DNA from 2 places in the Streptomyces sp. NPDC056161 genome. Region 2 is predicted to be linked to the other one. Evidence: riboswitches for the same ligand, from Rfam matches in the RefSeq annotation. Region 2 holds a riboswitch; the other holds the start of a gene.
The links. A riboswitch is a leader RNA that binds a small molecule or an ion and turns the genes downstream of it on or off. The one in region 2 is predicted to bind cobalamin.

Region 1 (6,643 bases), on a different contig from region 2:
CCGATCTCGTCGGTCGTCCGCTCCAGCCGCGGTACGACCTCGGCGCAGGCGAATTCGAGCACGGCGACCGCGTCCGCGAGGCCGGTGCCCAGCACCTCCCGGACCAGCGGCGCGCACGCGGCCGTGGCCCAGTCGCGGGCCTCCATGCCCTCGGCGAGCCGCCGGCACAGCTGCTCCAGCAGATCGACGGCGTCGGAAGCCGTCCGGGCCGGCCCCTCGACCAGGTCGGTCAGCTCGGCCGGCACCTTCAGCGGCGCGCCCGGCTCGGCCAGCAGCTCCTTCTCGCTGAGCCCGAAGTGAGCGGCGAGCGAGGCCCGCAGGCCGGGCAGCGCGTTCGCCCGGCCGCCCCACACCTGGGCGGCGCGCAGCACGGCGAGGACCAGGTTGACGCGCGGCCCGCCCACCGGGCCGCCGCCCAGCACGTGCAGGCCGTCACGGATCTGCACGTCCTTGATCTCGCACAGGTAGCCGTCGACGTGCAGGACGAACTCGTCGAAGTCGGCGTCCTCGGGCTGCTCGGCCACGTGCAGGTCGTGGTGCAGCTCGGCCGCCTTGACCAGCGTCCAGATCTGGGCCCGGACGGCGGGCGCCTTCGCCGGGTCCAGGTCGGACACCAGCGCGTACTCGTCGAGCAGTTGCTCCAGCTTGGCCAAGTCGCCGTAGGTGTCGGCGCGGGCCATCGGCGGCACCAGATGGTCGACGACGGTGGCGTGCCCGCGCCGCTTGGCCTGGGTGCCCTCGCCGGGGTCGTTGACGATGAACGGGTAGACCAGCGGCAGGTCGCCGAGGACGGCGTCCGGGGCGCAGCCGGCACTCAGGCCGAGGCCCTTGCCCGGCAGCCACTCCAGCGTGCCGTGCTTGCCCATGTGCACGATCGCGTCGGCGCCGAAGCTGTTCTCCAGCCAGCGGTAGGCCGCCAGGTAGTGGTGGGACGGCGGCATGTCGGGGTCGTGGTAGATCGCGATCGGGTTCTCGCCGAAGCCCCGCGGCGGCTGGATCAGCACGACGACGTTCCCGAACCGGAGCGCGGCCAGCACGATGTCGTCGCCGTCCACGTACAGACCGCCCGGCGGCTCGCCCCACGCCTCCAGCATGGCGCGGCGCAGCTCCGGGTCGAGGGTGTCGAACCACGCCCGGTAGTCGGCGAGCGGCACCCGCGCGGGCGCGGCGGCCAGTTGCTCCTCGGTGAGCCATTCGACGTCGTGGCCGCCGGCCTCGATCAGCCGATGGATCAGCTCGTCGCCGCCCGCGGGGTACTCGGTGAGCGAGTAGCCGGCCGCGCGCAGGGCGTCCAGCACCCGCACCGCCGACGCGGGCGTGTCCAGGCCGACCGCGTTGCCGACCCGGGAGTGCTTGGTCGGATAGGCGGTGAAGACGAGCGCGATCTTCTTGTCGGCGTGGGGCTTGTACCCCAGCCGCGCGTGCCGTACGGCGATGCCGGCGACGCGGTCGGCCCGCTCGGGGTCGGCGACGTACACCGGCACGTCGTCCGGGCCCTGCTCCTTGAAGGAGAACGGCACGGTGATCAGCCGCCCGTCGAACTCCGGGATGGCGACCTGCATCGCCGCGTCCATGGGGGACAGCGCCGCGTCGGACCCGTCCCAGGCGTCCCGCGACGAGGTGAGGCACAGCCCTTGCAGCACGGGCACGTCAAGACCGGCGAGCGCCCCGACGTCCCAGGCTTCCTCCTCGCCGCCCGCCGACGCCTGCGAGGCGTGCGTGCCGCCCGCGGCGAGGACGGTCGCCACCAGCGCGTCGGCCCGGCCGAGGATCTCGTACAGACCCGCGTCGGCGTCGCGCAGCGAACCGCAGTACACGGGCAGCGCGTTGGCGCCGCGCGCCTCGATCGCGTCGCACAGGGTGTCCACGAAGGCGGTGTTGCCGCTCAGTTCGTGCGCCCGGTAGAAGATCACGCCGACGGTCGGGCGGCCCTCGACGGCGGCCCGCTCGCCGTGCACGCCGTACTCCGGCATCGTCCGCGGCCCGTCGAAGCCCTCACCGGTCAGCAGCACGGTGTCGGACAGGAACCGGGCGAGCTGGGCGAGGTTGTCGGGCCCGCCCTCCACCAGGTAGCGCAGCGCCTCGGCGACCACACCGGACGGCACGGACGACTCGGCCATCAACTCGGCGTCGGGCACGCTCTCGCCGCCCAGCAGCACGGTCGGGACCCCCGACGCCCGCAGCGCGGCCAGCCCGTCCTCCCAGGCCCGTTTGCCGCCCAGCAGCCGTACGACGGCGAGGTCGGCCCGCCGCAGCAGCGCCGGCAGTTCCTCGGCGACATCGATCCGCGTCGGGTTGCCGATCAGATAGGACGCGCCGCAGGCACGTGCCGCCAGCAGATCGGTGTCGGCGGTCGACAACAACAACACTGTGCTCATGCGGGCGCTCCCGGTGGAATGAAGGGCAGTCCTGGCGGCGCGCCCGACTCGATGAGCCGCCACAGCGCGTCCGTGTCCGCGTGCTGTTCGATCAGGTCGCCGAGCCGGTCGAGCTGCTCCTCGCGCAGCGCGGCGAACGAGGTGTCGGGCGCCGGTACGAAGCGGCGCCCCGCGGCGGCGGCCACCTCGCGCAGGAACGCCCGCCGGAAGCCGTCCGACTCCAGCGAGCCGTGCCAGTGCGTGCCCCAGACCGCGCCGACCCGGCAGCCGTCCAGGAAGGGCTCGCCCCCGGTGACGTCGGCGACGCCGTGATGGATCTCGTAGCCCTCGACCCGCTCACCGAACGCCTCGCCGACGGGCCGGGCGAGGGTCTTCTCCCGGGCGAACCGCACCCGGACCGGCAGCACGCCCAGCCCGCTCACCTGCCCGGCCCGCGACTCGACCGCGTCCTCGATGTGCTCGCCGAGCAGTTGGAAGCCGCCGCAGACGCCGAGGACGGGCCGGCCTTCGCGGGCCCGGTCGCCAAGCGCCTCGGCGAGCCCGCGCTCCCGCAGCCAGGCCAGCGCCCGGACGGTGCCCCGGGTCCCGGGTACGACGACGAGATCGGCGTCGGCCAGCTCCTGCGGCCGGTCCACGAACCGTACGACGACGCCCGGTTCGGCGGCCAGCGCGTCCACGTCGGTGAAGTTGGACATGAGCGGCACCGCGCAGACCGCGACGCGCAGCACGTCCTCGCCGACCGGTGCGGCCGGCGCCGACTCCCGTACCGCGCCCCGCAGGGAGACGGCCACCCCGTCCTCCTCGTCGATGCCGAGGCCGGGCCGGAACGGCAGGACGCCGTAGGCGGGCCGCCCGGTCAGGCCGCGCAGCATGTCGAGCCCCGGCTCCAGCAGGCCGACGTCCCCGCGGAACTTGTTGACGAGGAATCCGGCGACCAGCTCCTGGTCCGCGCGGGACAGCAGCGCCACGGTCCCGAAGAACGACGCGAAGACACCCCCGCGGTCGATGTCGCCGACCACCAGCACGGGCAGCCGCGCCTTGCGGGCGAGGCCCATGTTCACGATGTCGGTCCGCCGCAGGTTGATCTCCGCCGGGCTGCCCGCGCCCTCGCAGATCACCACGTCGTACGTGTCCCGCAGCGTGGCGAGGCAGTCGAGCACGGTTCCCAGCAGCCGCTCCTGGCGTCCGCCGTGGTACCCGCGCGCGCTCATCTCGCCCACCGGCCTGCCCATGAGCACGACCTGACTGCTCTGCTCCCCGCCCGGTTTGAGCAGGACCGGGTTCATCAGCGCGGTCGGTTCGATCCGGCACGCCTGGGCCTGCATCGCCTGGGCCCGCCCGATCTCGGCGCCCTCGCGGGTGACGAACGAGTTCAGGGACATGTTCTGCGCCTTGAACGGCGCGACCGCGACGCCCTGCCGCACCAGCCACCGGCAGATCCCCGCCGTGACCACGCTCTTGCCCGCGTCGGAGGTGGTACCGGCGACGAGCAGCCCACCACCGCTCATGACGTGCGCCCCCGCACGGCCAGCCGCGCTGCGGTCGTGACGCCGAGCGCGAGCAGCCCGACCCGGCGGGACAGCCGTACCGCACGGTCGATGTCCGCGGCGGCGACCTCCCGCCCGCCGCCGTTGAGCACGGGCCGGTGCTCGACCCGTCCCCCGTACGACAGCGTCCCGCCCAGCCGCACGTCCAGCGCCCCGGCGAAGGAAGCCTCCACGGGGCCGGCGTTGGGGCTCGGATGCCGGTGGGCGTCGGCCCGCCAGGCCCGCACCGCACCCCGTGCGTCCGGGCCCGAGACGGCGGCGAGCACCGCGGTGAGCCGTGCCCCCGGCCAGCCGGCGACGTCGTCGAGCCGCGCGGCGGCCCACCCGAACCGCCGGTGCCGCGGCGACCGGTGCCCGACCATCGCGTCGAGGGTGTTCACCGCACGGAAGGCGACGAACCCGGGCACCCCGCCCAATGCCCCCCACACCAGCGCCCCGACGACCGCGTCGGACGTGTTCTCGGCCACCGACTCCACGACGGCCCGCGCGATCCCCTGGGCGTCGAGGGCCTGCGGATCCCGTCCGCACAGATGCGGCAGCCGGGCCCGCGCCGCGGTGACGTCCCCCGCGTCGAGGGCCCGCCGGACGGCCTGGGCCTCCCGGGCGAGCGAAGTCCCGCCCACCACCGCCCAGGTGACGGCCCCGGTCAGCGCCACGGAACCGGCGGGGGAGGCACGCACGGCCCGCCGGGCCAGCGCTCCGAGGCCCGCGGCACCGCCGACGCACACGGCGGTGTACAGGGCTCCCCACCCCCGGTGGTCCCGCCACAGCACCCGCTCCGCCGCGCCGGCGGCACGCCCGAACCCGGCGACCGGATGTCCGTGGCGCGGATCGCCCACGAGCAGATCGCCGAGGAGGCCGAGAGCGGCGCCGTACGCGAAGACGCGATCGGCACGCACCGGTTCAGCCGGCCGTCGGGTCGGGAAGCGACCTGGTGCTGTATCTCAATCCGCAGCCGAGCATGGCGATATGTCCTCACTCAGGGTGTCCACGCCCTGGTTCGACGAGACCGGCGGCGAGAGTTCCTGGCTCCCGGGGAAGTCCTTCCCCGGTGACAGTGGCGGGACCGCGCCGGATTCGCACCGGCTTCCTCTCCTGCCGCCGTACATGGCTCCGGAAGTCCACCACGCCCCCCGAAGAACCGTCAACCAGCCGCTGACCTGCAAGGGAAGAGTGTGCCCAGCCTCATACCGAGACGACTCCCCCGGATGGGCACGCGGGGAACCACGCAAAACCCACGACGCACGCGCGGCGGACTGATGACGCGATCCCCGATAGGGGCGCGGGGAACTGCGCAAAACCGACGACGCACGCGCGGCCGAGCAACGACGCGATCCCCGGTAGGGGCGCGGGGAACTGCGCAAAAACGACCACGCACGCGCGGCTGAGCAACGACGCGATCCCCGGTAGGGGCGCGGGGAACTGCGCAAAAACGACCACGCACGCGCGGCCGAGCAACGACGCGAACCCCGGTAGGGGCGCGGGGAACTGCGCAAAACCCCCACGCCCCGAACCACTCACCCCGCGATCAAAAAGATCCCATACCCCACAGCCGCGGCGCACGCCACAAAGCAGGCGTACGCCCCAGCCAACGCCACCCCCGCGGAACCTCCCCGCGCAACGGCCCGTTCACGGCGCGACAATCCGGCCACCCCGAGGGTGAACAGCCCCACGAGCGCCACGGTGACCCCGAGGCTGACGCCGAAGACGGAACCGAGAGCCGCCCAGTCGATGTGCATGGTGTCCATGGTGATGCTTCTTCCTCGCGTCTCAGACGGCGGCACTCGGCGGCGGCCCGGCCGGATCGGCGGCGACGGGCGCGGCCGAGGCGACCGCAGCGGCCGGCCCGCCCGCCCCCGAGGGCGAACCGGCGGAACCGCCGGAACCCGCGGAACCGGCGCCGATGGTGGCGGACACCACACCGACCGACTCGACCACAGCGGCGGGCCCAACCGGAACGGCCGGCCCAACCGGAACGGCCGACTCCCGGGTGCCGTTCACCTCATTGACGTTGCTGTGGTCCACGACCTCACGCCGCGAGACCCGCCAGATCCCCACGGCGGAGCCGACCAGGCAGACGGCCACACCCGCGGTGCCCCAGTCACCCAGTTCCGTGACGACTTCCGCGAGCGCACCGACGAGCGCGGCGGCCGGCAGCGTCAGCGCCCAGGCGACGCACATCCGGCCGGCCGTCGACCAGCGCACCACCCCGCCCTTGCGGCCCAGCCCCGCGCCCATCACGGAACCGGAGACGACATGCGTGGTGGAGAGCGAGAAGCCGAGGTGCGAGGAGGCCAGGATGGCGGTCGCCGCGCTGGTCTGGGCGGCGAAGCCCTGCCGCGGCCGGAGGTCGGTCAGTCCCTTGCCCATCGTGCGGATGATGCGCCAGCCGCCGAGGTAGGTGCCGAGCGCGATGGCGAGACCCGCGGAGAGGACGACCCAGGTGGGCGGGTTCGAGCCGGGGGCGATCGCACCGCCGGCGATCAGCGCCAGGGTGATGACGCCCATGGTCTTCTGGGCGTCGTTGGTGCCGTGGGCCAGGGAGACCAGACCCGCGGAGGCGATCTGGCCGGCCCGGTAGCCCTTCTCGGCGGCCTTGCCCTCCGCGGCGCCGTCGAGCGAGTACGACAGCCGGGTGGCTAGCAGCGCCGCCACCCCGGCGACGAGGGGCGCGGCGAGTGCCGGGACGAGGACCTTGGTGACGAGCACGTCGCCGTG
Region 2 (6,643 bases):
CCGAGGCGCTCGCCGCCTGGCTGCGGGCGAACGTCGGACTCGGCGGGCGGATCAGCAGGCCCCGCGAGGAATGACCGCGGCCGGCCTGCCCGCCCGTCACGGACTCACCCCACGCCACACGCCCCTGAAAGCGACGACCGGTGGCGCGATCCACCTCCACGCCATCCTGGCGACCTGACCTGACCTGACCTGACCTGACCTGACCTGACCTGACCGGGCCGGACCGTGTGCCGCAGTTCCCGGCCGCCGCCGTCGCCTCCCCCCATCACCGCGCCCCGGCCCGCGATGCGGCGACCCGGGTGGGGCACCCGGCGCGATCTGCGGCAAGGACGGGCAGAATTTGCGTCGCTGTGCAAATATAGAGGAGTGCCGGACGCCCGGGAGGACCGGGCGCCGCCGACCGAGGAGGAGGTGAGCGACATGGATCGCAGCAGCGGTAGTAGCAGTCCCGGCCATACCGGGCCCCGCATTCCCATGTCCCCCCGCTCCTCGGGCATCCGGTAGCCCCCCGCCCCGCACCGGCGGCTGCCATGCCCTCGACCTGCCCCGTCGCGACGGGGGAGGGGAGGTTCCCATGGCGAACCTGACCACTTTCGAATTCCTGCTGCGGCTCGCGGTGGGCGTCAGCTGCGGCGCCCTGATCGGCGTCGAGCGCCAGTGGCGCGCCCGCATGGCAGGACTGCGCACCAACGCGCTCGTGGCCGCCGGGGCCACGCTGTTCGTCCTCTACAGCGTGGCCGTCGGCGACACCGGCAGCCCCACCCGGGTCGCGTCCTACGTCGTGTCCGGCATCGGCTTCCTCGGCGCCGGAGTCATCCTGCGCCAGGGCGGCGGCGTCCGCGGCCTCAACACGGCCGCCACGCTGTGGTGTTCGGCCGCCGTCGGCGTGCTGGCCGCGTCCGGTCGGCTGGCGCTGTGCGCGATCGGTACGGCCGTCGTCCTCGGCGTCCACCTGATGCTGCGTCCGGCCGGCCGGCTGATCGACCGGCTGCCGCAGCGCGACCCCGACACCGAGGGTGTGCGCGCAAGCGTCCACCTGGTCTGCGACCGCGCCGACGAGACCCACGTCCGCGCGCTGCTCACCCAGGCCCTCACCGGGGACGGGCTGGCCCCCACCGGGCTGCGGGTGCTGCGCGACGGCGAGGACACCACCGCGCTGCGCGCCGGTGTCTGCGTCACCGGCGACCCCGCGCGCAGCCTGGAGCGGCTCATCGCCCGGCTCTCCCTGGAGCCCGGCGTACGGGACCTGCACTGGCACCTGGACCACAGCCCCCTCGACACGGACCACAGCCCCCTCGACACGGACCACGGCCCCCTGGACACACGCCGTGGCCCCCTCGACACGGACCACGATCCCCTCGACACGGAACGGAGTTCTCTCGGCACGGAACGGGAACGACGGGAGGCGAGAGCGGCATGAACGACCTCGACACACTGAGCGCACGACGCACCGTCCGCAAGGCTGCCCGGCGCCTGGCGGAGGACGCCCCGAAGCTCGTCGTCGGCTCCGCGGGCGCCTACCGGGCCGGCCTCGCCACCCGCGCGGCCGAACTGCGCAGGGCCGTGCTCCTCGCCTGGCTGAGCGGCGTGCCCGAGCGCGTCATAGCCGCCGACGGCGGCCTGTCCCCGAGCCTCGTCCACGAGTGGATCTCGGCCGGGAACCCGCCCGGCGAAGCGGCCGACGGACCGGGGTGAGGCACGACGCCCCGCCCCGGCCCGGACCGGGCACCGCCGGTCAGGACGTGGCCGGCTCACCCCGGACGGCGCGGGCGGCGGCGACCAGGTTCTCCAACGAGGCGCGGGTCTCCGGCCAGCCACGGGTCTTCAGACCGCAGTCGGGATTGACCCACAGCCGCTCGGCGGGGATGGCCCGCAGGCCGTCGCGCAGGAGTTCGGCGGTCTCCTCGGCGCTCGGGACGCGCGGGGAGTGGATGTCGTACACGCCGGGTCCGGCCTCGCGCGGGTAGTCGTGGGCGGCCAGCTCACGCGCGACCTGCATGCGCGAGCGGGCCGCCTCCAGACTGATCACATCGGCGTCGAGGTCGTCGATGGCCTGCACGATGTCACCGAACTCCGCGTAGCACATGTGGGTGTGCACCTGGGTGTCCGGGCCCACCCCGCCGGTGGTGAGCCGGAACGCCTCGGTCGCCCAGTCCAGATAGGCGGCCCGGTCGGCGGCCCGCAGCGGCAGGGTCTCGCGCAGGGCGGGCTCGTCGACCTGGATCACCGGGGTACCGGCCGTCTCCAGGTCGCCGACCTCGTCGCGCAGGGCGAGGGCGACCTGCCGGCCGGTGTCGGCGAGCGGTTGGTCGTCCCGGACGAAGGACCAGGCGAGCATGGTGACCGGGCCGGTGAGCATGCCCTTGACGGGACGGTCGGTCAGGGACTGCGCGTAGGCGGTCCAACGCACGGTCATGGGGTCCGGGCGGGAGATGTCACCGGCCAGGATCGGCGGGCGGACGTAGCGGGTGCCGTAGGACTGGACCCACCCGTGCCGGGTGGCGAGATATCCGGTGAGCCGTTCGGCGAAGTACTGGACCATGTCGTCGCGTTCGGCCTCGCCGTGGACGAGGACGTCCAGGCCGGTCTTCTCCTGGAAGGCGATCACCTCCCGGATCTCGGCCTTGATCCGCTCCTCGTAGCCGGCGTCGTCGATCCGGCCGGTCCGCAGGTCGGCGCGGGCGGTGCGCAGGTCGGCGGTCTGCGGGAAGGAGCCGATGGTGGTGGTCGGCAGCAACGGCAGGCCGAGGCGGGCGCGCTGGGCCGCCGCCCGCACCGGATACGGCTGGTCACGGCGGGCGTCGGCCCCGGTGACCGCCGCCGTGCGGGCGCGCACGGCCGGGTCGCGGGTGAGGGGCGAGGCCGCCCGGGAGGCGAGGTCGGCGCGGTTGGCGGCCAGTTCGGCGGTGATGGCCGCCGTGCCGTGGGCGAGGCCGCGGGCCAGCGTCACCACCTCCGCGGTCTTCTGACGGGCGAAGGACAGCCAGCGCAGGAGCTGCGGTTCGATGTCCCGCTCGACCGACGCGTCGAGCGGGACGTGCAGCAGGGAGCAGGAGGGCGCCACATCGACCCGGCCGGCCAGACCGAGCAGCGTGCCGAGCGTGGCGAGGGACGCCGCCAGGTCGTTGACCCAGATGTTGCGGCCGTCGACGACGCCGGCGACCAGGCGCCTGCCGGGCAGTCCGCCGACGGCGGCCAGCGCGTCGAGCTGAGCGGCCCCGCGCCCGGTGAAGTCCAGCGCGAGCCCGTCGACCGGCGCGTCGGCCAGCACGGGCAGGGCCTCGCCGAGCCGGTCGAAGTAGGAGGCGACCAGCAGTTTCGGCCGGTCGGTGCGACCACCGAGGGCACGGTAGGCACGTGCGACGGCGCCGAGTTCGGCCGGCGTGCGGTCCTGGACGAGGGCGGGCTCGTCGAGCTGCACCCACTCGGCGCCGGCCGCCCGCAGGTCGGCCAGGACCTCCGCGTACACCGGCAGCAGCCGGTCGAGGAGGGTCAGCGGATCGAAGTCCGCCGCGACACCCGGCGCGGGCTTGGCCAGCAGCAGGTAGGTGACGGGGCCGACCAGCACCGGCCGGGCCGCGAGGCCCAGGGCGAGGGCCTCCGTCAGCTCCGCGACCTGCTTGGCCGAGTCCGCCGCGAACACCGTGTCCGGGCCCAACTCCGGTACGAGGTAATGGTAGTTGGTGTCAAACCATTTGGTCATCTCCAGCGGCGCCAGGTCCTGGGTGCCACGGGCCATGGCGAAGTAGCCGTCCAACGCGTCCGCCGCGACGGCGGCCCGGTGGCGGTCCGGGACCGCGCCGACCATGACCGTGGTGTCCAGGACGTGGTCGTAGTACGAGAAGTCACCGGTGGGCACTTCGTGGATGCCGGCCTCGGCGAGCTGCCGCCAGGTGGCCCGGCGCAGTCCGGCGGCGGTGGCGCGCAGCGCGTCGGCGCCGACGCGGCCCGCCCAGTAGCCCTCGACGGCCTTCTTCAGTTCCCGGTGCTGTCCCTGACGCGGGTAGCCGTACACGGTGGCGCGTGCGCCCCCGGCTGTGGGCTCGGTGGTCACGGAGATCTCCTTCGCGAGACGATTCCCTGAGGTCCCGGCGACGGGACGAGAGCGCGAAGGGGTGCCGGAGGGGACGGCACGATCACGCGTGGCAGCGTGTGTTCGTCCGCCTGGCCTCACTCCCCGGACGGTGTCCGGAGGCGTCCCCGACCCGCCCTCGGGGTCACCGGGATGTCCGCGCACGAGTGGTTCGCGCGCGGGCAACGGGCAGGTCTTCGGACTCGCGGGCACGTCTCGTCCGTACGAAGCACAGAGCCGTACGAGACTCCTACTGGCCGTCGCTTCCCAGGCCCGGTACATCGGGCCCAGTGCGTATGACGGCGGTCGTTCCCGCTCACCGCTGCGGGGCAGTCCCGGATTTCCACCGGGTTCCCTCTTACGACGCGCCCCGTCCGGCTGACGGGGGCGAACCAGCTGCACGGGCCAGCCTACGGGGCGGGCCGCCGTCGCGTCCGGTCGCGTCCGGCATTCGGATGGCGGACCTGCCCGCGCCGCTGCCCGACGAGCGCCGGACGGCATCCGTCCGTACCCGGGTGTGCCTTCCGCCGCACGGCCCCGGCTGCCCTCGGGGCGGCGCCCCGGCCGCTACTGTTGCGGCCCATGGGTGCACGGTTGCCGCTCTCGGCGGTCTCCCGGCTGTTCGGATCGACGGCCGGCGGCGCGGTCGTCGGCGTGGCCGTCGGGCTGCCGACCGACCTGCCGCTCGGGCTTCTCGCCGGCATCGCGGCGACGGAGACGTTCTTCGTGGTGGTGGGCTGGATCGTGCTGTGGCCCCTGGACGCCGAGGAGACCCACCGCAACATCCGCCGCGAGGACTTCCGCCCGGTCCTGGAGGAACTCGTCGTGGTCGTGGCCGCCCTGTGCGGGCTGCTCGGCATCGTGCTGCTGCTGGCGTTCGGCAAGTCGGCCGACGGCCATGCCGCCGCGGTCGCCGCGCTCGGCGGGGTCTTCATGGCCTGGGCGGCCCTGCACCTGATGTACGCGACGCGCTACGCCTACCTCTACTGCACGGCGTCCGGCGGCATCGACTTCAACTCGGACGAGCCGCCGGCGTACCGGGACTTCCTGTACTTCAGCTACAACCTCGGCATGACCTACCAGGTCTCCGACACCAGTGTGTCGAGCTCGACGATCCGTGCGGTGGCGCTGCGGCACTGCCTGCTGTCGTACGTCTTCGGCACCAGCATCCTGGCCACCGTGATCAACCTGGTCGTCGGGATCGTCTCGGGCTGACTGGCGTTCCCGTGCCGTACCGGACGGTCCTGCACGGCCCGCCCGGTGATGCCGATGGCCGAAAACGATGTGAGGGCGGCCGGTCGGTCGGCCGGCGGTGCGGCCCGTAGTGCGGGATCGGCCGGACCCGCCGGTGCGAGAGGCGTCGGCGCAGCTCCGGGCGGGCGCCGACGCCCGCTGCACATCCGGCCTTCTTTGCCACACCATTGCCTTGATTCCCGCCGTTTACCAGGGCTTTGCAGACTCCACACGTCCCAAGCGTGTACGTCCCTGTTGTCAGCGGGAGTTGAAATGGGCCACGGCCACAGACACGACCACGGTCACCACCACCATCACCACGGGGGCGACGAGACCACGTCCCTGCCGCCCGCGCTCGACCTGTCGGTGCCCGACGCGGAGTTGACGCCCAGCCAGCTGTCCCGGCGCTCCATGCTCCGCCGCACCGGACTGCTCGGCGCCGGCCTGGCGGCCGGCAGCGTCCTCGGCGGCGCGGGCCAGGCGGCCGCGTCCCCGGCCACGGCGGCGAACGCGTCGCACGGCTCCCGTTCCGGCGGCTACCTGTGGCTCGCCGGCGACCACCACATCCACACCCAGCACAGCAACGACGCCAAGTACCGCGTCATCGACCACGTCCGCCAGGGCAACGCGCACGGCCTGGACTGGATGGTGATCACCGACCACGGCAGCGAGACGCACGCCAAGATCGGTGTGGAGAAGGTCAACCCCGACATCGTCGCGGCCCGCGACAAGATCGGCGACACCCTGGTCTTCCAGGGCCTGGAGTGGAACATCCCCGCCGCCGAGCACGGCACGGTCTTCGTCCACCCGGGCAAGAACGAGGTCGCCGTGCTGAAGGAGTTCGAGAACTCCTTCGACGGCTCGGTCAAGAAGGCCACCGCGAACACCCCGGCCAACGAGGCGCTGGCCATCGCGGGCATCAACTTCCTCGCCGACCAGGTGCGCCGCCGCAAGGTCAAGGACGCCCTCTTCCTGGCCAACCACCCGGCCCGCAAGGGCATCGACTCCCCGCACGAGATCCGCGGCTGGCGCGACGCCGCACCCGCCATCGCCGTCGGCATGGAGGGTGCCCCCGGCCACCAGGCCGCCGGTCTGCCGAAGCCGCAGGGTCCGGGCGGCGGCCGCGGCTACTACGACGGCAGCCCCGGCGCCGACTCGTTCGCCGGCTACCCGCTGGAGAGCTACCGCACCTGGGGCGGCTTCGACTGGATGACCGCCACCGTCGGCGGCCTGTGGGACAGCCTGCTCGCCGAGGGCAAGCCCTGGTGGATCACCGCCAACTCCGACTCCCACAACGTGTACGCCGACAGTGCCGTGCGCGGCCCGAACAGCAACTTC

Region 1: another riboswitch for cobalamin. It lies ahead of ACFC09_RS24150 (cobalamin biosynthesis protein); the one in region 2 lies ahead of metE (5-methyltetrahydropteroyltriglutamate--homocysteine S-methyltransferase).

What each region holds. Positions count from the first base shown of each region.
Region 1 covers NZ_JBHJUV010000026.1:64,272-70,914, forward strand. Annotated here, with positions in the region: gene cobN (cobaltochelatase subunit CobN) at 1-2,378, opposite strand, end outside; gene ACFC09_RS24145 (cobyric acid synthase) at 2,375-3,886, opposite strand; gene ACFC09_RS24150 (cobalamin biosynthesis protein) at 3,883-4,824, opposite strand; cobalamin riboswitch at 4,922-5,066, opposite strand; gene ACFC09_RS24155 (hypothetical protein) at 5,443-5,664, opposite strand; gene ACFC09_RS24160 (anion permease) at 5,696-6,643, opposite strand, start outside.
Region 2 covers NZ_JBHJUV010000012.1:95,419-102,061, reverse strand. Annotated here, with positions in the region: gene ACFC09_RS13675 (FadR/GntR family transcriptional regulator) at 1-74, shown strand, start outside; gene ACFC09_RS13670 (MgtC/SapB family protein) at 575-1,420, shown strand; gene ACFC09_RS13665 (hypothetical protein) at 1,417-1,695, shown strand; gene metE (5-methyltetrahydropteroyltriglutamate--homocysteine S-methyltransferase) at 1,736-4,054, opposite strand; cobalamin riboswitch at 4,264-4,433, opposite strand; gene ACFC09_RS13655 (DUF1345 domain-containing protein) at 4,655-5,287, shown strand; gene ACFC09_RS13650 (histidinol-phosphatase) at 5,579-6,643, shown strand, end outside.